DNA from 3 places in the Bifidobacterium sp. UTBIF-78 genome. Region 2 is predicted to be linked to each of the others. Evidence: riboswitches for the same ligand, from Rfam matches in the RefSeq annotation. Region 2 holds a riboswitch; each other region holds the start of a gene.

Region 1 (3,274 bases), on a different contig from region 2:
GCTCCCCGCACATTCCGGGGCAAGATCGCGCTGGCCATCGGTCTGTTGGTGGCGGTGTTTCTGGCAATCGCGCTGGCGTTGCAGGCCATGTTCTTCAGCCGCATCTACGACCGGTCGTCCTACCGGTTGTATCAGGTGGCCAAGGGCTCCACGCTGCCCTCGCCCGAGAACGGCGAGCTCTATGTGTCAACCACCGGCTGTTATTACACCAATTACGCGGTGGGCTGCGGGCCGATGACGCCCGGCTCGATCATGGAGATCAGCGATGCGGACATGCGCAAGCCCCTGATGCAGAGCGCCATGTGGTTCTCGCTGGCGCTGTTCGCCGCGTTCGCCGTGCTGGCCATGATCATGGCGTGGCTCATCTCGCGGCGGCTGGCCGGGCGCATCTCGTCGCTGGGCGCTCAGATGCAGCGGCTTGACCCTGCCGAACCGGGTGGGCGCGTGACGCTGGCGGGGTCCGACGAGGTGACCGATCTGGCCGGGGACGTGAACACCATGCTGGAGCGTATCGAGCGCGCGGCGGCCACGCAACGGCAGTTCATCGCGAACGCGTCGCACGAGCTGCGCACGCCGATCGCGGTGATCGAGACCAGTCTGGACGCGCCGCTGAGCCAGGGCCGCTTCCCCGATGATGTGGAGCCCGCAGTGCGGCGCGCGCTCGACGCCGATCGGAACGCCGCCGATCTGGTGGAGGGGCTGTTGGCGCTGTCGCGCGTGCAGAACATGGCGTTGCATCACGGCGACGCGGAGCCGCCGGAGACATCGCTCGGGGATGCGGCGGAACACGCGCTGGATGTCTCGTGGGATGCGATCGAGGCGCGCGGATTGAACGTGCGCACCGACATCGACCGGTCGGTGCGGGTGCGGGCGGACGAGACGATGCTCGCGCTGCTGGTCGGCAATCTCGTGCGCAATGCGGTGGTGCATAACGTGGAGTGCGGGGACATCGCCGTCACTGTGCGTGCGGCAGGCGGCGTAGTGGACGACAGTACGGTGAGTGGCGATACCGCGGACGGTAGCACGGTGAGTGGCAGCACGGTAGACGACGGTACGATGGATGGCTGCGCGGTGGACGGCTGCGCGGAGCTGTTGGTGGAGAACAGCACGGAGACGGGTGCCGATGGCGGGGCCGCCGGCGATGCGACCGTCAACGATGGGTCGGCCGGCAACAATGCCGCGCACGATTCCGGCGAATCCGGCAACCCCGACGAATCCGGTGGCTCCTCCGATGCCGGCCGGCCTTCCGATTCCAGCGATCTGGACGACTTGCTCGTTCCCTTCCACCGAGGCGCGGCCTCACGGTTGGAGAACCGGCCCGGCAATGGATTGGGCCTGTCCATCGTCAAAGAGATCGCGGATTTATACCATGCCGAGCTGCGACTCGCCAGACCCGAAGCAGGCCGATTCGCCGTTTCTGTGCGATTTTGTAACAACCATGTCCATGTTGGGGCATAACGTCGGCAACGTAATGCAGGGGAACCCGTGGGAACGCGGGTTGAGAATGGCCACGGCCTGACCCTTAGAACCTGTTGGTTAAGACCATCGTAGGGAGCAGTGATATGAGCGATGATTCGCACGCATCATGTTGCACGGACGCACACGGTGCGAATGGACACGACCATGACGAGCACGGGCATTGCGCTGATTGCCATTGCGCGAATGCGGGCAATGCCGGCAATGCGAGCAATAGCAATATAGCCACGGCGGGCGCACACGCCGATGACGACGAGCTCGCCTCGCTACGCCACGGCATCGCGCAGGCCGTACGGGATGTGAAGGCCAAGACGCCGCTGGCTCAGTCGTTCACGAACTTCGTGACCATCAATCTGGTGGCCAACGCACAGCTTGCGGCCGGTGGCACGGCTGCCATGAGCTTCCTGCCGGACGACGTGATCGACACGGCCTCCATCTCCGGCGCCGACTACATCAATGTGGGCACTTTGCTGCCCTTCTACGCGGACGCGCTGCCGCAGATCGCGCGTGCCTTCCGCAAATCCGGCCACCCGTGGGTGCTGGACCCGGTGGCGGCGGGCATCGGCCGGACGCGCACCGAGATTCTGCGCGCCTTCCGCGCCACACCGCCGACCATCGTGCGCGGCAACGCCTCCGAAATCATCGCGCTGGCCGATATGTGGGGGCTGAACCAGTCCGACGGCAACAATCCGGAGACCCGTCCCGCCGGCGTCGAGTCGGTGGATGAGGTGGACGCGGCCGTCGAACCGGCGAAGCGACTGGCCCGGTTCCTCACCGCCTCAGCCCCTGCCGGCAAGGCGGCCATGGCCGTCTCGGGCGCGGTGGATCTGGTGACCGACGGCGAGCAGGTCTACCGCTTGCCGGGCGGCAGCGCGCTGATGTCCAAGATCACCGGCGCCGGCTGCTCGTTGGGCGGCGTGACCGCCACGTATCTGGCCGTCGCCGAACCGTTGACCGCAGCCCTTGCGGCAACCCTGCTGTACAACCGCGCGGGCGAGATCGCCGAGGCCAAGGCCGACGGCCCGGGCTCGTTCCAAGTGCATCTACTGGATGCGCTGTGGAATCTCACGCCCGAACAGGTGGCGGAATCGGCGATTGCGGTGCAGTAGACCGTAGCGAGTTGAGAGGGGCGGTCTCTTCTCCGGCCTCGCTACGCGAGTCAGCTCCCTCATCAGAGGGAGCCAAGCCCACCGGTACCCGACTTGCCCATGATCCGCCGGCCAGCCCCTCAGCAGAGGGCGTCAAGACCGAGAAATCCTCACTTCCCCCGCCCACTGATACACAACAAGACTTCCTTAATAACCCAACACCAAGGAACACCAATGAACAACGAATACCCATACGCCTCCATGCGCGACTCGTTCGACCTGTCCGCGTACTTCGTGGTCGGCCCCGAGGACTGCAAGGGCCGCCCGCTCACCGATGTGGTTGATCAGGCCCTGCGCGGCGGCGCAACCTTCATCCAGTTGCGCGCCAAGAAGGCGGACGCCTCCGAACTGACCTCCATGGCCCAAGACATCGCGCAGATCATCGAGGACAACAACAAGTCCGACTCCGTGGCCTTCGTGATCGACGACCGCGCGGATGTGGTCTGGCAGGCCCGTCGCAAGGGCATCAAGGTGGACGGCGTGCATATCGGCCAGACCGACATGGAGCCGCGCGAGGCCCGCGCCCTGCTCGGCGACGAGGCGATTGTGGGTCTTTCCGCCGAGACCGAAAGCCTCGTCAAGCTCATCAACGAGCTGCCCGACGGCTGCATCGACTACATCGGCGCCGGCCCGCTGCACGTCTCCAAGAC
Region 2 (3,274 bases):
GGGCGGCCCTTCGGACCCTGCGGGTCGGCCTTCTTGACGACGGGCTCAGCGGGCTTCTGGGCCTCTTCCTTCTTCTTGAACGGATTCCATGTCATGCTTTGAGGTTACGGTGACGTTCAGACACTGTTCAAGCGGTGTTTGCGGTCTGACCGCTGCTCTGACCGCTGCAATGACGCCGTTATATTACCGATATATAAGGAGGGCACATGGCCGCATCCAACGCCGAGAGGCTGTCCGCCGATGAGATTCGCGCGCGCGTGGAATCCGACTGGAACCGCATCGTGGAACTGCTGACGCGCAAGATCGCGTTGCGTTCGGTTTCCGCGCAGGGCATCACCGCCGAGCATATGAGGCGGTCCGCCGAATTCGTGGCCGAGGAGCTTCGCCTGGTGGGCGTCGACGCCAAGGTGGCGCAGGCCACGAACGAGGACGGCACCCCGGGGGCGTGGGAGGTCATCGGCTCTCGCGTCGTCTCGCCGGACGCCCCGACCGTGCTGCTCTATGCGCATCATGATGTGCAGCCGGTGCCTGACGCGACCGCATGGGACACTGATCCGTTCACGGCCACCGAGGTTGACGGTCGTCTTTACGGTCGCGGCTCGGCGGATGACGGCGGCGGCATCGCCATCCATTCCGGCGCGTTGAAGGCGCTCGGCGACGATCTCAAGGTGAACATCAAGGTGTTCATCGAGGGCGAGGAGGAGATGGGCTCGCCCAGCTTCATCCCGTTCATCGAGGCGCACCGGGACGAATTCGCCGCCGATGTGATCATCGTGGCCGACTCGGGCAACTGGGCGCCGGACATCCCCTCGCTGACCACCTCGCTCAGGGGCAACACCACCGTGGACGTCACCGTGCGCGCCCTGACCCATCCGGTGCACTCCGGCCAGTACGGTGGCCCGATCCTCGACTCCACCACGCTCGCCGCGATGCTCATCTCCTCGCTGTACGACGGCGACGGCGACCTCGCGGTGCCGGGCATCGCCGCCGACGAGCCGGTGGGTGGCCTGCAGCAGGACGTGGACGAGCACGGCGTGCGCGCCGACGCCGGCATCGTGGACGGCTATGTGCTCGCGGGCACCGGTTCGCTGGCCTCCCGCCTGTGGACCAAGCCGTCGCTGACCGTGATCGGCCTCGACGCCCACTCGGTGGAGGGGTCGTTCAATGTGATCAGCCCGGAGACCAGGTTCCGCCTGTCGCTGCGCACCGCGCCGAGCCAGCGTCCGGAGGAGGCGCAGGCCGCGCTGATGCGGTATCTGGAGTCGTCCGCGCCGTTCGGTGCGCAGGTCGAGGTCGAGGCCGGCGACAACGGCATGGGCTGGGCCATGGACCCGAACGCCGAAGCCACCCAGGATGCGCTCGAGGCCATGGCGGAGGCGTTCGGTGTGGCCCCGATCAACCAGGGCCAGGGCGGTTCGATTCCGTTCATCCCCGAACTGCAGCGGCTCTTCCCCGGCGCCCAGGTGCTGGTCACCGGCCCGGAGGACCCGAAGTCCAACGCCCACAGCCCCAACGAGTCCGTCTCGCTGCCCGGTCTGAAGAACGATGTGATTGCCGAGGCCCTGCTGCTCGACAAGTTGGGGAAGCCGGCGAAGTAGTCCGGGGATTTCCGCAGGGATACTCCGGGATTCCCCGGGATGATGCAGGGGCGGGCCGATTGTCGGACGCCCCTATTGCCTTCCGTCCGGTCTTGCCCTATAGTCTGGAGAGTTGACACGGGAGCTGCCGCAGGGCGGCTGAGAGGAGACGTGCAGTCTCGACCGATGGAACGTGACCGGGTAATGCCGTCGTCACGGAATTGTCGCTCTTATCTACCCGTGCCTGAACCAATCCGCGTGCGGCCCACTCGTCATGGCCGTATGCGAAATGAGAAGAAGGGCACTCACATGGCACAAGCTGTGGCCAAGGCCAACTACAAGTGGCGCGTCGTCGATATCGTCGTGGCGTCCATCGTCGCCGTCGCATCCGGCGTCATCTTCGCCGGTTGGGATCTCATCTACAAGATTCCGACCACCGCGTTGGATGCGGTACTCCCCGGATTCAGCGGTCTGGTATGCGCGTTCTGGCTGTTCGCCGGTCCTCTGGCCGGACTCATCGTGCGCAAGCCGGGCGCCGCCATCTACGCCGAGCTGGTCGCCGCCTGCATCGAATACATCATCGGCGCCGGCAATGTGTTCGGCATCAGCGGCTCCATCATCATCGGCCTCGTGCAGGGCGTGTTCGCCGAGCTGGCCTTCGTGCTGGTGCTCTACCGCAAGTGGAACCCGCTGATCGCCACGCTCTCCGGTCTGCTGGCCGGTCTGGGCAACTACCTGTACGAGTTCTCCCCGTTCGGCGGCTACGTGGGCATCGGCTACTTCAGCACCTACGGTCTGTGCTACCTCGTCACCACGCTGATCTCCGGTGCCGTGATTGCCGGCGTGCTCATGTGGTACGTGCACCGCGCCATCGCCGCCACCGGCGTGCTTGACCGCTTCGAGTCCGGCAGGACGAAGGCGCTGGTCTGATCGGTGGATGTCCATATGACATTGCAGCAGGTGGCCCCGGTCGGCGTCGAGGCGCGCGACTGGGGCTGGCGTCATTCCACGCGCAAGGACTTCGCCCTGCGCCATGTGGATCTGACGATTCGTCCCGGTGAGCGCGTCCTGCTTCTGGGCGCGTCGGGCGCCGGGAAAAGCACCTTCATGGCGGCCATGGCCGGTGTGCTGGGCAGCGATGACGAAGGTGAGAGCGAGGGCGAGCTCCGCATCGGCGGAACGGACGCCAATACGGCCAGAGGCAAGGCTGGTCTCGTTCTGCAGGACCCGGATTCCCAGATCATCCTCGAGCGTGTGGGCGACGACGTGGCCTTCGCCTGCGAGAATCTGGGCGTGCCGCGGGAGGAGACATGGCGTCGCGTGCGGTCGGCGCTCGACATCGTCGGCCTCGAATCCCTGGAGATGAACCACTCCACGCGCCATCTGTCCGGTGGTCAGCGTCAGCGGCTGGCGTTGGCCGGCGTGCTGGCCATGAGGCCCGGCCTGCTGCTGCTCGACGAACCCACCGCCAACCTCGACCCCGACGGCGTACGTGAGGTGCATGACGCGGTCAAGCATGTGATCGAGTCCACCGGCCAGACCATGGTCGTGGTCGAACACCATATCGACGTCTGGCTTGATCTGGTGGATCGCGTGATCGTGCTCGGCGCGGCGGCGGGGAAGCACGAAGGCGGCGTGCTCGCCGACGGGACGCCCGACGAGGTGTTCTCCACGATGGGCGACGTGCTCGCCGAAGG
Region 3 (3,274 bases), on a different contig from region 2:
ACAATGCGCGTGCCGTGCTGGAAGACGCCGGCCACCTCACCTATCGGACGTACCCCGGCATGGGGCACGCCATCTGCGATCAGGAAATCGCCGACATCAGCGTTTTTCTGCGTGGACTGTAGTCACGCAGCGATCCGGCAGCAGGATTCGACTGCTGTTGGCGCCTATCTCGCTTGCAAGGGGTACATTCCGGGTTCTCCGGATAGCTATCTGCGTTGCAAGGGGTACCTGACGATGGATATTCCGAGTACGGACGGCGATATCGCAACGTTTGTACTCGGCATTTCGCCGATAAGGTACCCCTTGCAACGCAGATAGCTGTCCGCACACGCCCATATGTACCCCTTGCAAGCCAGATACCATGCTTGCAAAGTGTTCAACCACCGGCGGTCCCTGCATTCGTGCTTGCACGAACCGCGTTTCAGGCCACCCAAATGACTATCTGCGTTACAAGAGGCTGTTCAACGGGGATTCTGAGTACAGACACCGATATATCGGCATCCATACTCGGAGCTTGCCCTGTTGGGGAGCCCCTCGTAACGCAACTAGTGGTCCGTCTCTATAAATAATTGAGGGCTTCAGCTTTTTTCTCCCCAGTCATCTTCGCTGACGGCCCTCTCATCAGAGAGGGCCGATACCACTCCAACAATTGAGAGACAAACCATTAGCGTCCAGGGAACGGCGGCGTCCCCCGCTTGGCAGCGCTCACGCGCGTGCCGCGTCCCATTCGGGCTTCCACGAGTACTGCATGTCGTAGGCGCTGGCCCAGAACATATACTCGTTTTCGACACCGACGACGAAGATCTCGGTGAGTTCGGCCTTGCTCTCCTCGCTCAGCCCCTCCACGAGCGTCTCGATGTGCTTGAGCAGCCACGCCGCCGAGCTCCAGAACTCGTCGGTCTTGTACGTGTCGACCCAGCTCTTGTATGGGTTCGACTCCAGCGAATCGCCGAATTCGCGGGCGAGACGCTGCCCGTAATCGGCGTACACCCAAGCGCAGGGCAGCACGGCCACGAGAACGTCAACCAGCGGATTGCCGTAGGCGATGGACAGGATGTTCGACGTGTAGGCGCGTGCGAACGCCGACTGACGCACCGAGTTCATCTCCGCCTCGGTCACGCCGAAGCTCGCCATGTACTTGCGGTGCATGGCGGATTCCACGTTGAAGATGGCGTTCTGCACATCAACCATGAAGCGCATGATCTCGGGGTCGTGCGTCTTGGTGAGCGCGAGGGCGTGGACCTTGGCGTAGTCGTCGAGGTAGCGGTAGTCCTGCAGCAGGTAGAAGGCGAACTTCTCACGGTCGAGCGTGCCGGCGCCAAGTTCGCGCAGGAACGGCTGGCGGTATCCCTCCTCCCAGACGTGGTCGGCGGCCTTGCGCAGGCGCTGCGCGAACGGCGGCAGATGGTCGAGCGTGATGGGTCCGAATGCGGCGGCGTCGAACGACGATGACGTGACGGTGTCGGCGGTCATATGCGATTGCTCCCTTCGATGGTGTTGGCCAACAGGTTCCAAGGGTCAGGCCCGCGCCTTTCTCAACCTCGAGCCGGCCGAGCGGATATCCAAGCGTCCAGATCATCAGACGGGATTCGCGCGGCCGGCTCAGGTTCCCCTGCAACGTCGCTCATTATAACGGCAGACCGGGCGCAGCGCCATGGCGGCTAAAACCGCAGCAGATGCGATCGACGATTCGGCCGGCGTATAACGCCTCCCCACGGAACCGCCTACTCTGGAATCAGAGGTTGATGAGGAATCCGTGGAAGCAAGCAACAACAGATGCGAGCCGCAGGACGGTCTCAGCCATCGAGAAGGAGCATACGATGCGATATTTCACCACCGACACGCATTTCGGGCATCCGCTGGTCACCGTGCTACGTGGATTCACCACGTTCGATCCGAGTCGTTCGACCTACGAGGAGATTCTGCACACCTACGGCCGCAAGGCCGCCGAGGACTGGGCCAAGAAGACCGCGCTCGATTCGGGGCTCACCTTCCGCGAGGCGGCCGACACCGACGCCCACGACCGGGCGGTCATCGATGCCATCAACGCACAGGTCCGGCCCGATGACGAACTCTGGATTCTCGGCGACATCGGATTCCGCACGTCGCTCAATCATTTCAAGGATTGCCTGCGGGCGCTTAACTGCAGGCACCTGCATGGCGTGATCGGCAATCACGACGATTGGTGGCTCGAGGATAAGCCTGCGCGCAACCTGTTCGAAACCCTGGAGCCCAACGACGCCGTCGATATCGACGGGCTTGGCACGGTCAACCTGTCGCATTTCCCCTATCGTGAGGATCTGGCATACAGCTGGCCCGACGATGTGGCGAAATTCAGCGCGAAGGCGCTGCCGTTCGACGGCCGGATGCTGCTGTACGGGCACACCCACCAGCTCTCCCCCGACGGCGCCCGCCCCGAGGCGTTGAACGTGGGGCTTGATGCTTGGTCGCTGCAGCCGGTGAGCGAGTCGCAGGTCATCGCGTGGTTCCGCGAACACGCCACGGCGAGAGACATGGGCAGGGCCAACGCCGCGGGGACTCCGTCGCTCGACATGCCTACGTTCTGAGCGCAACAGGACTGATCGCAATCGTCGCAATAGCCTAATCAGCTTCCGGCGCAGCACGGTTACGACGAGTACAGTTGTCAACGGCGGGGCATCCGCCTCGGCACACTGGCCAAGCACTGGCCCAGATATGCATGCAAACAGCACAAGACAGCAAAGGAGCGATGATGACGCTGATGGAACCGCCGGCAATCCCCACGCGCAAGGCACATGACGGGCTGGAATTGCCCGCCATCGGATTCGGCACATACAAAGTGAACGGCTTCGCGGGCGCGGAGGCCATCAAGTCGGCACTGGAGGTGGGCTACCGGCTCATCGATTCCGCGTTCAACTACGAGAACGAGGGCATGGTCGGCAAGGCGATCCGCGAGTCCGAAGTGCCGCGCGAGGAGATCATCGTGGCCTCGAAGCTGCCCGGCCGTCATCACCAGTACGATCAGGCGCGCGCGACCATCGAGGAGTCGGTGGCCCGCATGGGACTCGACTACATCGATCTGTACCTCATCCATTGGCCCAACCCCTCGCAGGGTCAGTTCGTGGAGGCGTGGCAGGCGCTAGTCGATGCGCAGCAGCAGGGCATCGTCAAGCATATCGGCGTGAGCAACTTCCTGCCCGGCCACATCGACCTGCTCATCCGTGCCACCGGTGTGACGCCGGCCGTCAATCAGGTGGAGCTGCATCCGTTCTTCCAGCAGAACGAGCAGCGCGCC

What was found. Region 2 has a riboswitch for thiamine pyrophosphate ahead of BG22_RS05215 (ECF transporter S component). Riboswitches for the same ligand answer to the same signal wherever they lie in the genome.
Region 1: linked by a shared signal. The riboswitch ahead of BG22_RS09265 (hydroxyethylthiazole kinase) and the one ahead of BG22_RS05215 (ECF transporter S component) in region 2 are both predicted to bind thiamine pyrophosphate.
Region 3: linked by a shared signal. The riboswitch ahead of tenA (thiaminase II) and the one ahead of BG22_RS05215 (ECF transporter S component) in region 2 are both predicted to bind thiamine pyrophosphate.

Annotation. Positions count from the first base shown of each region.
Region 1 covers NZ_JFAO01000046.1:6,248-9,521, reverse strand. Annotated here, with positions in the region: gene BG22_RS09270 (HAMP domain-containing sensor histidine kinase) at 1-1,458, shown strand, start outside; TPP riboswitch at 1,466-1,571, shown strand; gene BG22_RS09265 (hydroxyethylthiazole kinase) at 1,563-2,585, shown strand; gene thiC (phosphomethylpyrimidine synthase ThiC) at 2,799-3,274, shown strand, end outside.
Region 2 covers NZ_JFAO01000019.1:45,363-48,636, reverse strand. Annotated here, with positions in the region: gene BG22_RS05225 (DUF3043 domain-containing protein) at 1-95, opposite strand, end outside; gene BG22_RS05220 (dipeptidase) at 207-1,598, shown strand; TPP riboswitch at 1,706-1,814, shown strand; gene BG22_RS05215 (ECF transporter S component) at 1,887-2,507, shown strand; gene BG22_RS05210 (ABC transporter ATP-binding protein) at 2,523-3,274, shown strand, end outside.
Region 3 covers NZ_JFAO01000003.1:100,217-103,490, reverse strand. Annotated here, with positions in the region: gene BG22_RS00945 (dienelactone hydrolase family protein) at 1-122, shown strand, start outside; gene tenA (thiaminase II) at 706-1,473, opposite strand; TPP riboswitch at 1,467-1,624, opposite strand; gene BG22_RS00935 (metallophosphoesterase family protein) at 1,821-2,567, shown strand; gene BG22_RS00930 (aldo/keto reductase) at 2,738-3,274, shown strand, end outside.